DNA from 2 places in the Arthrobacter sp. NyZ413 genome. Region 2 is predicted to be linked to the other one. Evidence: predicted binding sites of a transcription regulator. Region 2 holds the regulator's gene; the other holds the start of a gene.
What was found. The regulator Rex, encoded in region 2, represses fermentation and respiration genes when NADH is low (regulators of the CRP and FNR family bind a similar motif). The targets are predictions, from matches to a motif close to CTTGTGAANNNNTTCACAAG.
Positions count from the first base shown of each region.

Region 1 (7,655 bases), 880 kb from region 2:
GCACCCACGGCGCTGTCCGCACCGATGGTGATGGGTCCGAGGACCTTCGCACCTGCACCGATCGTGACGCGGTCTCCGATGGTGGGGTGGCGCTTGACCTTGGCCAAGGAGCGGCCACCAAGGGTGACGCCGTGGTAGATCATGACGTCCTCGCCGATTTCAGCGGTTTCGCCGATGACCACTCCCATGCCGTGGTCGATGAAGAACCTCCGGCCGATGGTGGCTCCGGGGTGGATCTCGATTCCGGTGAGGAACCGTGCGAGCTGGGAAATAAGCCGCGCGGGGAACCGGAGGTCCGGGTTCTGCCACAACTTATGGGTCAGGCGGTGCGCCCAGATGGCATGCAACCCGGAGTACGCAAAAAAGTTCTCAAAGGAGCCTCGGGCCGCCGGGTCATGCGACCGGGCGGCCTCGAGGTCTTCCCTCAGTCTTGCGAAGAAGCTCACAAAGACCTTTCTACAGGAAATGAAAGAACGCGGTGGAGCGGAGTCCGCAATCAGCCGCGAATGTCGTCAAAAAGGACGGTGGAGATGTAACGTTCGCCGAAGTCCGGAACCACTGCAACGATGAGCTTGTCCTTGTTCTCGGGACGCTTGGCCAATTCCAGGGCTCCCCACACGGCCGCACCGGCCGAGATACCGCCGAGGATGCCTTCCTTGGTGCCGAGTGCGCGGGCGGTGGCAACCGAGTCTTCGAGGGTGGCGTCCAGGACTTCGTCGTAGACGTTGGTGTCAAGGACTTCCGGCACGAAGTTCGCGCCGAGGCCCTGGATCTTGTGCGGGCCGGGAGCACCGCCGTTGAGGATGGGGGAGTCCTTTGGTTCAACGGCGACTACTTGGATTTCAGGCTTGCGCTCCTTGAGGACCTGCCCGACGCCGGTGATGGTACCGCCGGTGCCCACCCCGCCAACGAAGATGTCCACTGCGCCGTCGGTGTCCGCCCAGATTTCCTCTGCCGTGGTGGTGCGGTGGATCCAGGGGTTTGCTTCGTTGGCGAACTGCTGGGCCCAGATTGAGTTCTCAGTGTTGGCAACGATTTCCTGGGCCTTCTCGACGGCGCCGCGCATGCCTTCGGAGCCCGGCGTCAGGACGATCTCGGCACCGTACGCGCGCAGCATGACGCGGCGCTCGGTTGACATGGTCTCCGGCATGGTCAGGATGACTTTGTAGCCGCGGGCTGCGCCCACCAATGCGAGGGCGATTCCGGTGTTGCCCGACGTACCTTCGACGATGGTGCCGCCCGGCTTCAGCGACCCGGACTTCTCGGCGGCGTCGATGATTGCCACGCCGATGCGGTCTTTGACACTGTTGGCCGGGTTGTAGAATTCCAGCTTCACGGCAACCTGGGCTTCGAGGCCTTCGGTGAGCCGGTTCAAGCGGACCAGGGGGGTTCCGCCGATCAGCTGGGTGACGTCGTCGTAGATCCGTGCCATGTATTCATGCCTATTCTCTGAATTCGCTGAAATAGCTACTGCTGAGGTCAGCCTAACGAGCGGTGCTAAACGCTGCTACGCGCGGAGCCACGAAGAGTAATATTTCCTGGCTTTGGCGAGCTTGGGGTTGATGATGACCTGGCAATAGCCCTGTCCGGGAAACTTCGCGTAGTAATTCTGGTGGATCGCTTCTGCCTCGTAGAACTCCGGAAGCCGGACTACCTCGGTCACAATCGGCTTCGGCCATAGCTCCTGGTTACGGAGGATGGCTTCCTCGAAAAGGATCTTCTCTTCCGTCGTGGAGTAGAACATCGATGAACGGTACTGCGTCCCGACGTCGTAACCCTGCCGGTTGAGCGTTGTGGGATCGTGCAGGGCGAAGAACATGTCCAGGACGATGTCCGCGGGAATGGTGTCTTCATCGAATGTCACGGCAACCACTTCCGCATGGCCCGTCATCCCGGAACAGACGTCGTAGTAGTCGGGGTTGCGGACATGGCCCCCTGTGTATCCGGAGACGACGGCCGTGACGCCCTTGGTCTTTTGGTAGACGGCATCAAGGCACCAGAAGCAACCACCGCCAAGTACAAAGGTTTTCATGATCTCTTCAATGGCCGGGGACGCTGGATGATTCCCGCACAAACTTACAGGACTATGACGTCGCAGCCGCGTTGAGTGGCAACCGGACTTGAATCCGGAGGAGGACGTACGCGTGTCCTTCCTTCGGAATGGGTAAGAATGGAAGGCATGGAAGCTGTGAACACCGCCGTTACAGATGCAGGATCCGGAGAAGAGCCGGAAGACGGTGCAGGCGGAACGCCAGGAACGGGAATCCCGACCCTTGGCCAGGTGTTGCTTGCCGTGGAAGAGCTCTGGCCGGAGTCCCTCGCGGAAGAGTGGGACGAGGTCGGATTGGTGGCCGGACGTCCTGCCGCCACGGTTTCCCGGATCATGTTCGCCGTGGACCCGACGCTCGAGGCTATCGAAGAAGCCATTGAATGGGGTGCCGCGCTACTCGTCACGCATCACCCGTTGCTCCTCAAAGGAGTCACTTCAGTGGCTGCTACGAGCGCCAAAGGCCTGGCGGTGCACCGCCTTATCGAGTCGGGAACCGGCCTCCTGACCGTTCATACCAACGGCGATTCCGCCGTCGGCGGTGTTTCGGACGTCCTGGCTGACGCCTTCGGCCTGGAAAACGTGGTGCCCTTGGCTCCGGCGGCGCACGGACTGCCGGAAGAGGGCATCGGCCGGGTTGGAGACCTTGCCGAACTCATGACCCTTGGCGATTTCGCGGCACGTGTATTCGAAGTCCTCCCGGCTGTGGCCGGCGGAGTGCGCGTGGCTGGTGACAAGGACGGACTCGTGCGCCGTGTCGCAGTATGCGGCGGGGCGGGAGACAGCCTTTTCGACGCCGTACGGGCAAGCCATGCCGACGTCTACGTTACGGCCGACTTGCGCCACCACCCCGCCTCGGAGGCCAGGGAGGCCGCCGTCGACAGCCGGCCGTACCTCATTGACGTATCCCACTTCGCAAGCGAATGGCTGTGGCTCCCGGCCGCGGCCGAAGCCCTCGGCAACGTGCTCACCGACCAAGGGCACGAGGTGGAGATCCGGGTCGCTACGACCAACAGCGACCCGTGGGACTTCATTCTGACTCCTGGCGGCGACTAGAGTCGAGAAACGGGCCGATGGCCCGGCCGGAGTGAAGTTCACCCGGCGCGATCAAGCGGAGGTAAGCGCGTGGCCAAGGCAGCACCGGCGGAACAGTTGAAATTGCTTGAGCTGCAGGGGTTGGACGCCAAGCTCAAATCGCTGGCCAGTCGCCGTCGTGTTTTGGAAAACGATCCCCGCATCGTCGATCTTCAGGACGCCCTTACAGTTGCCAACGGGCAGCTCGGGACCGCCAAACTGGCCGTCCATGACGCCGAAGCCGAGCTGCGCAAGTCCGAGGCCGACGTCGAGCAGGTCGCCGGCCGCATCGAGCGGGACGAGGCCCGGCTGAACAGCGGCACCGGGCTTTCGAAGGACTTGGTCGCGCTGCAGAACGATATTGCATCGCTGAACAAACGCCGCTCCGACCTTGAGGACATCGAGCTGGAGATTCTGGAACGACTGGACTCCCTGCGGGGGAGCCAAGCTGCCCAACAGCAGATAGTCGACGATATCCAGGGCTCTTTTTCCGGGATCCGTGCGGAACTTGACCAAGCCATCGCGGAGATTGCGGCCGAGGAAGCTGCCCTCCACGCCGAGCGGAGCGGCTTCGCGGAAGGGCTCGACGCCGGCATGCTCGCGATCTACGAACGGACCCTCGCAAAGCGGGGAGTCGGGGCAGCTCGGCTGTTCCATGGCAAATCGGAAGGCTCGGGGATGACCCTCAGCCCCGGGGACCTAGCCGAAGTCAAAGCGGCCGCGGAGGACGATATCGTCTTCTGCCCGGATTCCGGCTGCATTCTGGTGCGTTCTGCTGAATGGAACTAGCTAGGCGCGGAGGATGATGTTCAGGCTGTGCGGTTTGCGGACCGTGCCCTCTACCAGTTCGGCAGGCCACGCTTCTTCCGTGGCCTTCAGGAGTTGCTCCGGGGTGGACGGAGCCTTGCCGCGCCGGCTGAGCAGGTGACGGGCAAGTTCGCCGCGGGTGTGCTTGGCGAAATGGCTGACGACGGTGCGTTTGCCGTTGGCCTCTGAAAACACGTTCACGGAAACCGTTTGGGCTGCTGGCGGAGCCCATGCCGCGGCATAAGTGCTGGACCGGCAGTCCACCAGCAGTTCGCCTTCCACGCGGGCGGCAAGGGCCTGCGTGAGCTTCGGCTTCCAGAACGAGGCGAGGCGTCCGACGTCGGGCAGTGCCGTTCCCATGGACAGGCGGTAGGCGGGCACCCGGTCGCCGAACCCGATGGCGCCCCACAGCGCGGAGACGACGAGGATCGATTCGGCGGCCTTGCGCCGTTGCGCCGCGGTGAGGCTCCGGTAGCCGAGCGCGTCGTAGAGGACCCCCGAATACACCTGGTGGGCGGGTGCCGCCGGTTCCGCGTGCAAGCGGGTGTTGCGTTCGACGTCGTCCTTGAGTGACGCTCCGACGCCCAGCAACGCCAAGGCGTCCTCGTGTGCGCTGACCAGGCCGAGCGCGTCGAGCACTTTGGCGCGGTAGCTGTTGAGCTCCGGGAAGCTCAGCGCTTCCCAATCGACGGAGGGGCCTTTGACGGCAGGGGTCTTGCCTTCGGAAGGCGGGAGGAGAATCAGCACCTGACGATATTAGCGGTCAGAGTGCCGGGCAAGCGCCGGTAGACTGTACGGCGGATGGGTTGGCCAGGCGGCCGCGCGCCACGCGAGTGGCTCGAGGAACGTCCGGGCTCCATAGGGCAGGGTGGTGGGTAACGCCCACTCGGGGTAACCCGCAGGCCAGTGCCACAGAAAACAGACCGCCGTTGCCTGCTTGTGTCCGCACAGGCAGGCAACAGGTAAGGGTGAAACGGCGGTGTAAGAGACCACCAGCTCCGCGGGTGACCGCGGAGGCTAGGTAAACCCCACCCGGAGCAAGGCCAGACAGGACACGATTGAGGGCTGCCCGCCCGAGTGTCCGGGTAGGCCGCTGGAGGGCGTCGGCAACGGCGTTCGTAGATGGATGGTCGCCACTCCCTTGTTGGCAACGGCAGGGGAACACAGAACCCGGCGTACCGGCCAGCCCATCCACCATGAGCGCCGGTCTGCCATGTGAGTGAATTCACGCGCTCCCGCGGCCAAAGCGCTGCCTGCCTGACTTTAGAATGGACAGTGAACGTAGAAGTTCCACCGCCGGGTCTGCGTTCGCAGCCGGCGGTTTTTCCTTGCAACGTTCGAGGTGTCCGGGCAGACCGAAGTCCCGCCGATGCCAGTGCCGCAGGATTACTCCGGGCGGCCGCCAACTATGTACGAGGGCGTATGTAGCTGACCCTAGGAAGGTAGTTCTGTGAGCCAGTCGTCAGATTCTTGTCTTGATACGTGGATGAGCCGCGAAGCGTTGGCTGAAGCCATGATCCCGGTGATCGGCCGGCTTTACCGTGAAAACAACGTGGTCACCAGCATCCACGGACGCAGCCTCATCAATAAGTCGTCGATGAACATCCTGAAAGCCCACCGCTTTGCCCGCCGGATGAGCAACGCCGAACTTCCGCTCGAAGAAACAGCACCGTTGCTCAATGTCCTCGCGGGCCTCGAGCTTGGGGCTGCCGCCATTGACATTGCCCGCCTCAATGAGAAGTACAAGGCCGAGGCGGCCGGCATCTCCTTGGAGGACTTCCTCCGAGCTGAGCTCGCCGAGATCGTCGGAAAGCGCGGCGCGGACGACCGCACCAGCACCGACGTCGTCCTCTACGGTTTCGGCCGGATCGGCAGGCTCCTCGCCCGCCTCCTGATCGAAAAGGCAGGCGGTGGCCACGGGCTGCGACTGCGCGCCATCGTTGTCCGCAAGGGCGCGGAAAACGACCTCGTGAAGCGGGCAAGCCTGCTGCGCCGCGACTCCGTCCACGGTTCCTTCGAAGGCACCATCCGCGTGGACGAGGAAGCCAACACCATCACCGCCAACGGCGTGGAGATCCAGGTTATCTACTCGGACAACCCCGCCACGATCGACTACACGGCCTACTGCATCGACAACGCACTCGTGGTGGACAACACGGGCCGTTGGCGCGATGAAGAAGGACTCTCCCAGCACCTGAAGAGCAAGGGCGTCGCGCGCGTCCTGCTGACCGCTCCGGGCAAGGGTGCGCTCAAGAACATCGTGCACGGCATCAACCACGGCTCGATCGAGGACACGGACCGGATCATCACCGCCGCTTCCTGCACCACGAACGCCATCACGCCCGTGCTGAAGGCGCTCAACGACAAGTTCGGAGTGATCCACGGCCACGTGGAAACCGTGCACTCGTTCACGAACGACCAGAACCTGATCGACAACTTCCACAAGGGCGACCGTCGCGGCCGATCGGCTGCGCTCAACATGGTCATCACGGAAACCGGGGCGGCCAAGGCCGTGGCGAAGGCCCTGCCGGAACTCCAGGGCAAGCTGACGGGTAACGCCATCCGCGTTCCTACCCCGGATGTCTCAATGGCGATCCTGAACCTGAACCTCGAAAAGGGAACCACCAAGGAAGAGGTCAACAACTACCTCCGCGAGATGTCGCTGCATTCGAACCTGCGCAAGCAGATCGACTTCATCGATTCCCCCGAGGTCGTCTCCACGGACTTCGTCGGCTCGCGCCGCGCCGGCATCGTGGATGGCCTGGCGACGATCGCCAACGACAAGAACCTCGTGGTCTACGTCTGGTACGACAACGAGTTCGGCTACAGCTGCCAGGTTGTTCGCGTCATGGAAGAAATGGCCGGCGTCAATCCGCCGTCGTTCCCCGCTCGCGATGTTGTGGTGGCCGAACTGCCCGCCTCCCTCGCCACGGCCGGCGTTTAGCCGCTCCCGGACCGCCCTGTAGCCAAGGCGCGGAGTCTGGAAAGACACAGGGGATTCCCAGCTGGGGCGCTAGCGCCAGCTGGGAATCCTGACCAGAATGGTCGCATGGAACACGAAAAGATCCTGGTACACGAGACCACCCTGGAACACGCACTCGACGTTGCGCTCGCCAACCAGAAGGAAGCCCAGCGCTTGCTCGACGGCGCCAAGGCAGCGTTTGCCGCGGGAGACATCTCCGAGGAACGCGTGCTTCAGTTGGAGTCGCTCCTTGCTGTCGCCACGGAAGACGTGAAACGGGTCACCAAGGAGCAATAGACCGTCGGCGACTTCCCCTCCCCACTGTGGATTTCGCCGTCGATGATCAGCTCCTGCCCTAGTCTCAAGGGAGACGCTCCCCTCGAAAGGACGCAATCCCTTGAGCACAACCTGGGCCGCTTACCGGCGTGCCCGCCGCCAGTCACGCCAAGCCTGGGCCTTGATCGCCCTCTTGGTCGTGGGCGCTGCCTCCGGCCTTGTCTGGTTCTTCGCGCAGGGCCAGTTCACCGTATCTGAAGGTCCCGGCAACGGACCGTCCGAAGCGCCCGTCGTTAATCCGGCCTGGATGAAGACGGTCCAAGCAGTCGAAGCAATTCCCACTGGACTGGCAGTCGACGCCCTTGACACCCTCCCAGTGAAGGGGCGTGCGGCGAAGGACGACTACCGCCGCGAAGAATTCGGCCAGGCCTGGCTCGACGTCGACCGCAACGGTTGCGATACCCGGAACGACATCCTGAGGCGCGATCT
Region 1 is NZ_CP155434.1:2,759,824-2,767,478, reverse strand. It holds gene epsC (serine O-acetyltransferase EpsC) at 1-446, opposite strand, end outside; gene cysK (cysteine synthase A) at 497-1,432, opposite strand; gene msrA (peptide-methionine (S)-S-oxide reductase MsrA) at 1,508-2,032, opposite strand; gene ABCW42_RS12895 (Nif3-like dinuclear metal center hexameric protein) at 2,180-3,103, shown strand; gene ABCW42_RS12890 (zinc ribbon domain-containing protein) at 3,173-3,910, shown strand; gene ABCW42_RS12885 (YaaA family protein) at 3,911-4,675, opposite strand; RNA gene rnpB (RNase P RNA component class A) at 4,731-5,122, shown strand; gene ABCW42_RS12875 (glyceraldehyde-3-phosphate dehydrogenase) at 5,415-6,872, shown strand; gene ABCW42_RS12870 (hypothetical protein) at 6,978-7,187, shown strand; gene ABCW42_RS12865 (HNH endonuclease family protein) at 7,288-7,655, shown strand, end outside.
Region 1: ABCW42_RS12875 (glyceraldehyde-3-phosphate dehydrogenase) is a predicted target of Rex. The motif match lies at 5,141-5,160, and genes of this name have one in related genera.

Region 2 (7,655 bases):
GGCAACCGACCGTACAAAATGGCGTCGGGATTGAAGACCTCGCCATGGCGGAGCAGATGGACAGTTGCTTGGGGCATGTTTACCAGTTTCTCAAAGAAGGCGGTCGATCTGAAATCTTCTACATTTCGTAGAACCGAAACTTTCACGTAAAAGTTCCCTGAAGGTGGAATAAAAGATGCATTTGCATGTTTATACTGGACACAAGGTTCGGTTGACACTTCAACCAAAGCGAGGCCGAACGTCCGACGAAGCTACAACCACACCTTCCTTAGGAGAACGCCATGACTCTTCCCGCCAACGTCACCACCGGAACCTGGACCCTCGACAACTCCCACAGCGAGATCGGCTTCACCGTCCGCCACGCCGGCATCAGCAAGGTCCGCGGCCAGTTCACCGAAGCCGAAGCCACCCTTGAACTTGGCGGCAGCCTCGCCGATTCGAAGGTCAACGCCAGCATCCAGACCAACAGCTTCAACTCGGGCGACGTCAACCGCGACGGCCACGTCAAGGGCGAGGACTTCTTCGACGTGGAGAAGTTCCCCGAGATCACGTTCGTCTCCCGCCACGTCAAGGCCAACGGCGACAGCTTCGACCTCGTCGGCGACCTGACCATCAAGGGCGTTACCAAAGAGGTCGCCATCGAGACCGAATTCAACGGCGTGGCCGTTGACCCCTTCGGCAACACCCGCGCGGGCGTTTCCGGCGAAACCACCATCAGCCGCAAGGAATTCGGCCTCACCTGGAACGCAGTACTCGAAGCCGGCGGCGTGCTGGTCAGCGACAAGGTTGTCATCAACCTCGAACTGGCCTTCATCGCACCCGCCGCCTAAGTCCCGCACGACCGGCCGGCTAGCCAAAGCCACCGCTGAATGGCACCTTCGGGGCAGCACACCAAGCAGTGTGCAGCCTCGAAGGCGCCATTTCGTCTCTTGCGGAATCACCCGCCAATTGTTCGCCTAAAACCCGATGCTTAGCAGCGAATTGGCCAAGAATTTCCTAGGAATCCTTAAACCTCAGGTCTACAGTGAAGCCATGAGTAACCCAAACGAAGCTCCACAGCCTCAGCAGCCCGGCAATGTCCCTCCTGCGGGTTACCAACCTCCGCAGGAATACCAAGCACCTCCGTCATACCAGGCTCCACCGTCCTACCAGGCACCGCCGTCGTACCAGCAACCGGCACCCGGTAGTGCGCAGGCAGCTTATGGCGTCCCCCTCTCGGGCCGTGACAACACGCCTCCCGCGGGACTCGGGTACGCAGCACCTGCGAGGAACACTTTCGGCCTCGACTTCAACAACATCGCCCAGCGCTTCCGCGACACCACCGGCGTCCCGCAGCAATTGACCATTTCCTACTGGCTTTGGATTGCGGCGGCCGTCCTGGGCATCCTGCTCAGCATCGTGAACGTCGGCATCATTTCCAGCCAACTCGGCGGAGTCTTCATCGGGGCCGCGATCACTGGCCTGGTCTTCGGAATCATCTTCGCCGCGTTTTACGTCTTCTGCGCCATCCGGCTGAAGGAAGGTGCCCGCTGGGCCCGGATCGTCCTCACCGTGCTTGGCGCCTTCGCCCTCATCGGACTTTTCGGCCAAATGATCACGGGCAACCTGAGCTTCATTGGATCGGCTGCCGCCGTTGCGGCCGCCGTCCTCATGTGGCTCCCCGAGTCCCGGAAGCACTTCCTGTAGCAAGCACATCCTTTTAGCAAGCACGGCACTCAAGCTGAAGGCCGCGGTGTCCCCGGGGGGACGCCGCGGCCTTCCTTATTCCTACATACCGTTGGGGCCTTTGACCCCCTGCGGGGCGCGGCCGGGCGTAGTCAGGCGCCTGCAGACCGCGCCTTATCCGGCACCTTCCCCACGCAGGCAGAATTCTTTGCACGAATCCGCCCGCGTGCTCTGCCCCCGGGGTACGGTGGACTTAAGCCGAGCTGGGGGCAGGGCACGTTGCACCCGGCAGCCGTATCTGCAGTCGACATGCAAAGGAATGCCATGAGCACCCCTCCGTATCCGCCGTCCACTCCGGGCGAGAACCCCGAGCCCGAGCAGCCGAAGTACGGCCAACAGGCACCGCAGAATGGGCAACAGACTCCGCAGAACGGGCAACCTTCCGCCCCGCAGTACGGTCAGCAGGCTCCCCAGTACGGGCAACAAGCACCCCAGTACGGCCAGCAAGCTCCCCAGTACGGCCAGCAATCGCCATACGGACAGCAGTCCTCGGGCCAGCCCCAGTACGGACAACAGGCTCCCCAATACGGACAACCGTCCGCTCCCCAATACGGCCAGAATGCCCCATTTGGCCAGAATGCCCCATACGGCCAAGGTAGTCAGTACGGCCAAGGCGGGCAGCCGTCCGCGCCGCAGTACGGCCAAGGTGCCCAATACGGCCAGGGCGCCCCGTGGCCGAGCCAATTGCCGGCCCGGACGTCCGGCGTGCCCCAGCTCGTGAACATCTCCTTCTGGCTCATCATCGCGGCCGGCGTCCTGACCCTGATCGGAATTCCGTTCGAGATCGCGGTGTTCAACTCCCCCGAGGGCAAGAGCATGATCGACCAAGCCCTGTCCGCCCGGGGCACCAGTACCTCCGGCGTGGACACCAACAGCATCATCGGCGTCATCACCACTGTCACCGTCATTTTCTCGGTGATCTTCGCCGGGCTCTACGCCTTGGTTGCGTTCAAGGTGCGCAAGGGCAAGAACTGGGCCCGCATCCTGGGGACCGTTTTCGCCGCTCTTTCGCTGTTTGGACTAACTCAGCTCGGCTTGGGCACCATCACGATCCTCTTGGGCGTCGCCGCGATCGTCCTGTTGTACCTGCCGGGCTCGGCACCGTACTTCCGGAAGGCGCAACCATTCGCCAACCCCTACGGACAGGGTCCGTACGGCCGCTAGGCATCCTCGAAGCCTGACAAGAACGCGAACACGGGCGCAGTCCCGGCTTGGCCCTAGAGCGCCTGGCCCGGGGTCTGCGCCCGTTGTGCGTGATAGGCGAGGATCTGCAGTTCGGTGGCCATGTCCACTTTGCGCAGGTTCACGTGCGGCGGGACTTGCAAGAGCACGGGGGCGAAACTGAGGATGCTGCGGATGCCGGCATTGATGACCCTGTCACAAACGTCCTGGGCAACCGCGGCGGGCAACGCCAGAACCACCATGTTGGTGCCGGTCCGCTGCAGGACCAATTCGAGGTTCGCGGCGTCGCTGACCCGCAACCATCCGACTTCGTTCCCGATGACCATGGGGTCCGCGTCAAGGATCGCGACGACGTCGAAACCCCGCGACTCGAATCCCCCGTACCGGGCCAGGGCCTTGCCCAGGTTACCGGCGCCTACGATTGCGACCTTCCAGTCGTGCGTCAGGCCGAGCGCGGCCGCGATGTGCCGGCTCAGGTACTGGACCTCGTATCCCACGCCGCGGGTTCCATACGATCCGACATACGAGAGGTCCTTGCGAAGAGTGGACGAACTCACGCCGGACGCTTCCGCCAACGCATCGGAAGAAACACGTTCAACACCTTCGGCAAGGAGCGAATTCAGCGCGCGCAAATAGAGCGTCATCCGGGCCACGGCCGCGGGCGGTATCTGCTTGGAAGCAGAGTCCTTGTCCCCGGGCACAGCCTCGGCGGACGGTTCCAGCGCAGTCACGTTCTTCTCCATTGCGTTGCTTTGTTTCCCACTCTATTGCCAACAAAGCACCGGGCGCATGTTCAGGCGGCCAAGGCCTTCTTGAGCACCCTCTCCAATCGCGCCTCATCGATTTTCCAAAAATCGCGCTGGATTCCATCCACGAAAACCACCGGAATCTCTTCCGCATACTGCTCGCGAAGTGCCGGGTCTGCGTCGATGGACTGTTCAGTCCACCCAAGCCCGAGGCTGGATGTGACGCGCTCGACGGCGGCACGCGCCGCGGTGCACAGGTGGCAGTCAGCTTTGGTGAGGAGTACGACGTCGGGATGTGGCATGTTTCAAAGGTAACCGGGCGTTGCGCCAGCGTCGAACACGGCCGCGGGCCAGGCGGCCAGGCCGCCGTCGGGCTCTGTCCAAAAAGTCCGACGCGACCACGCTGGACGGCAGCGGGCCAGGCAAGTGACTAGACTCGTGGCATGCCCGACGAGAAGAACGCCGCTGTGGCCACCGCGCCGGCTGCCACGCAGCAACACGGCGAAGCCGCATTCTTCGACGTCGATAACACGCTGATGAAGGGCGCCAGCCTCTTCCATGTGGCCCGGAAGATGTACGAACGGAAGGCGTTCACACTCACCCAGGCCGCCGGCTTCGCATGGAAACAATTCAAGTTCGTCTTGCGCGGCGAAAACATGGAGGACGTCCATGCCGTTCGGGATTCTGCCCTGACCCTCGCGGCCGGGATCAAAGTTTCCGAAATTACGGCGCTGGGCGAAGAAGTCTACGACGAAATGATCGAGTCCCGGATCTGGCCGGGAACCAAGGCCTTGGCCGAACAGCACCTGCGCGTCGGGCGGAAAGTCTGGCTGGTGACCGCCACTCCAATCGAGGTTGCCAGCGTGATTTCCACCCGCCTTGGCCTGACGGGCGCCCTGGGTACCGTGGGTGAAATCAAGGACGGCGCCTTTACCGGCAAGCTTGTGGGCGAAATCCTGCACGGAACCGCCAAGGCAGTCGCGGTGCAGGGCGTCGCGGACCGGGATGGCCTGGACCTCAGCCGCTGCTGGGCATACAGCGATTCGCACAACGACATCCCCCTGCTGACCCTGGTAGGCCACCCTGTGTGCATCAATCCGGATGCCCGGCTGCGCCGCCATGCCAGGGAGAACAACTGGCCCGTCTACGACTTCCGCTCAGGCCGACGCGCTGCCACCTTCGGCCTCAAGGCTGCCACCGTGGGCGGCGCAGTGTATGGATTGTGGCGCGGATTCTCGAAATTCCGCGGGCCGCGCCTCTAGCCTTCGCCCCTCCCGCGACGCGCATCCGGTTTCCCGACGCCAAGAATGCCTTTCGCACTAGGAATTCCCGTGTCGAAAGTCATTCCCCGCGTCGCCAACCAAGTCCCGCGTCGCCAGCCAAGACCCGCCATCGCCAGCCCGGCCCCCACGCAAAAATGCCCGCCACCTCAAAAGGCGACGGGCATTTACGCTTTGTGAAGTATTTCTACTTCTTGTTGCGGCGCTGGTGGCGAGTCTTGCGAAGCAGCTTGCGGTGCTTCTTCTTGGCCATACGCTTGCGGCGCTTCTTAATAACTGAACCCACGAAAGTTCCTTACCAACTAGATGAAAGGTCCTGTCTGTTGGAAAAGGTCCGCGGACAGAGCAGCAGACTAAACAACTGACAGATTCTTACAATGACGTAAAACGTTCCTTAACAGGGTACCGCCTATCGAGGGCACCCAATGACCGTTGGCCCCGGCCGGGAACCAGCAGGACCTAAGCGGTCTCCGAGTTTCCATCGACCACTGCACCCTTGAGGTACTGGTCAACTGCTTCTTCGGGGACACGGAATGACCGCCCGAAACGGACGGCCGGCATGTCACCCGAGTGGACCAGGCGGTACACGGTCATTTTGGAAACCCGGAGGACTTCGGCAACCTCAGCCACGGTCATGAACCGCGCGTTCGAGAAGTTGGTCTCTGCGGACATTCTCCATATTCCTTTGCTCTCAGCGATAGACGGCGAACCCCAGCATTCATAACCTGGTGTGCCGATGCTGAGCCATCAAACAACCATGTGCTAGATACTCTAGAGGCTGCTGGTACCAAAGTGAAAGTCTTTCGGCTGAGAGTCCGCAGATCAGAACCGCTAGGCCGCGGCTCCCAAACGGCGTTTCCGCGAGGATGCCGCGAGCTGGTCCAGGACGGACACCGTCACGTCCCATTCCATGCAGGCGTCGGTGACGCTTTGGCCGTACACGAGCGGCTGGTCGCCCAGCGCCTGCCGCTCGACGTCGAGGTTCTGCGCCCCGCCCACAAGGAAACTCTCCAGCATGACGCCGGCAATCGCCGTCGTCGGATCCGCTTCCAGCTGGGCGCCGATTTCCAAGGCGACTTCCGCTTGGCGGTGGTGGCTCTTGCCGCTGTTGGCGTGGCTCGCATCAACGATCAGCCGCGGGTTCAGCCCCTTCGCGGAGAGCTTCTCCGTGGCCGCTGCGACGTCGTCGGCAGAGTAGTTGGGGCCTTTGCGTCCGCCACGCAGGATCACGTGGGTATCCGGGTTGCCGGCGGTCGCCACGAGGGCGGCCCGGCCGTCACCGTCGATCCCGAGGAACGCCTGCGGCGCCGCGGACGCACCGCAAGCATCGATCGCTACCTGGAGGTCGCCGTCGGTCCCGTTCTTGAAGCCGATCGGCATGGAAAGCCCGGAAGCGAGCTGGCGGTGGATCTGGCTTTCGGTGGTACGGGCTCCGATGGCGCCCCAGGCCACGAGGTCCGCCATGTATTGGGGACTGATGGGCTCAAGGAATTCAGTAGCCGTCGGCAAGCCGAGGGCCGTGACCTGCCGGAGGAAGCCGCGGGCGGCACGGAGTCCCGCGGCGATGTCGTGGCTGCCGTCCAAGTGGGGATCGTTGATGAGGCCCTTCCAGCCGACTGTGGTGCGCGGCTTCTCGAAGTAGGCCCTCATGACGACCAGGAGGTCTTCCTTGTGCCGTTCGGCCTGGCTGACCAACCGGCGGGCGTATTCCAGGCCGGCCTTCGGATCGTGGATGGAGCATGGGCCCACGATGACCAGGAGGCGGTCATCCACGCCGTCCATGATGGCCCGCACTCCGTCACGTCCGCGTTCGACGACGGCAGAAGACTTCGCGTCCAGCGGCAGTTCGGCGATGAGCTCCTGCGGGGACGGCAGCGGTTCGAAGCGGCTGACGCGCAGGTTCGACGTCGATTGTGCTGCCGGGTTTTCGTCGAGGCGGTGTGTGTCGGGCTCTGCGGCGATGCTGGTCATGAAAGGGGTCCTGTCCTGAAGAGGAGCGGACCCTGCTCAGAGCCCGCCTGGAAATGGCGAAGGGCAGAGAATCATCTCTGCCCTGTTGGCTCTGGAGGATTGTTGGATGCGTGTCAGTTAGACGCGGGCCCCTCCAGAGCCAACGAAAAATACGCATACCAACGCTTAGTCATAGGCACACCATAGCGCCCGGCATTGCTCCCGGCAAAATCGCGTCCGCGTGGCCGATGCGCGACGGCGGGTGGCCGGCCGCCGTCGCTATCTTCCACATGAGCGTCCGGCGCCGGGTCCGAAATGCAACGACATCAAGGGAAAACGTTTCCCGGCTCGCTATAAACTCATGTCAGAACAAAAGTCGCCGCCCCGACCCGGGCGCGGCAACGGCCTTCCGGAAAGGAAACCATGGCAGGCAGGGCAACGACGCGGCGGGTGGGCATCGCCGATGTGGCATCCATGGCCGGCGTCTCGCATGCCACCGTTTCCCGCGTCATGAACGGTAACACCACGGTGGACGCCGTTATCGCCGAGCGCGTCCGCGCCGCGGCCAAGGAACTGAAGTACAAGCCGAATCCCGTGGGCCGAAGCCTCGCCCTGGGAAAGACGGACACCATCGGCATCGTGGTTCCGGACTTGTCCAACCCAACGTTCCAAGCCATCCTCCGTGGGCTCAGCATCGCCGCAGCCCGCGACGGGTACCGTGTCCTGATCGCAGATTCTTCCGAGGTCAGGAGCGAAGAGGCCATCCTCGCGA
Region 2 is NZ_CP155434.1:3,640,689-3,648,343, forward strand. It holds gene ABCW42_RS17005 (histidine phosphatase family protein) at 1-77, opposite strand, end outside; gene ABCW42_RS17010 (YceI family protein) at 282-830, shown strand; gene ABCW42_RS17015 (hypothetical protein) at 1,033-1,686, shown strand; gene ABCW42_RS17020 (hypothetical protein) at 1,990-2,889, shown strand; gene ABCW42_RS17025 (redox-sensing transcriptional repressor Rex) at 2,943-3,650, opposite strand; gene ABCW42_RS17030 (glutaredoxin family protein) at 3,701-3,955, opposite strand; gene ABCW42_RS17035 (HAD family hydrolase) at 4,097-4,915, shown strand; gene ABCW42_RS17040 (30S ribosomal protein bS22) at 5,121-5,219, opposite strand; gene ABCW42_RS17045 (helix-turn-helix domain-containing protein) at 5,393-5,605, opposite strand; gene ABCW42_RS17050 (3-deoxy-7-phosphoheptulonate synthase) at 5,765-6,904, opposite strand; gene ABCW42_RS17055 (LacI family DNA-binding transcriptional regulator) at 7,307-7,655, shown strand, end outside.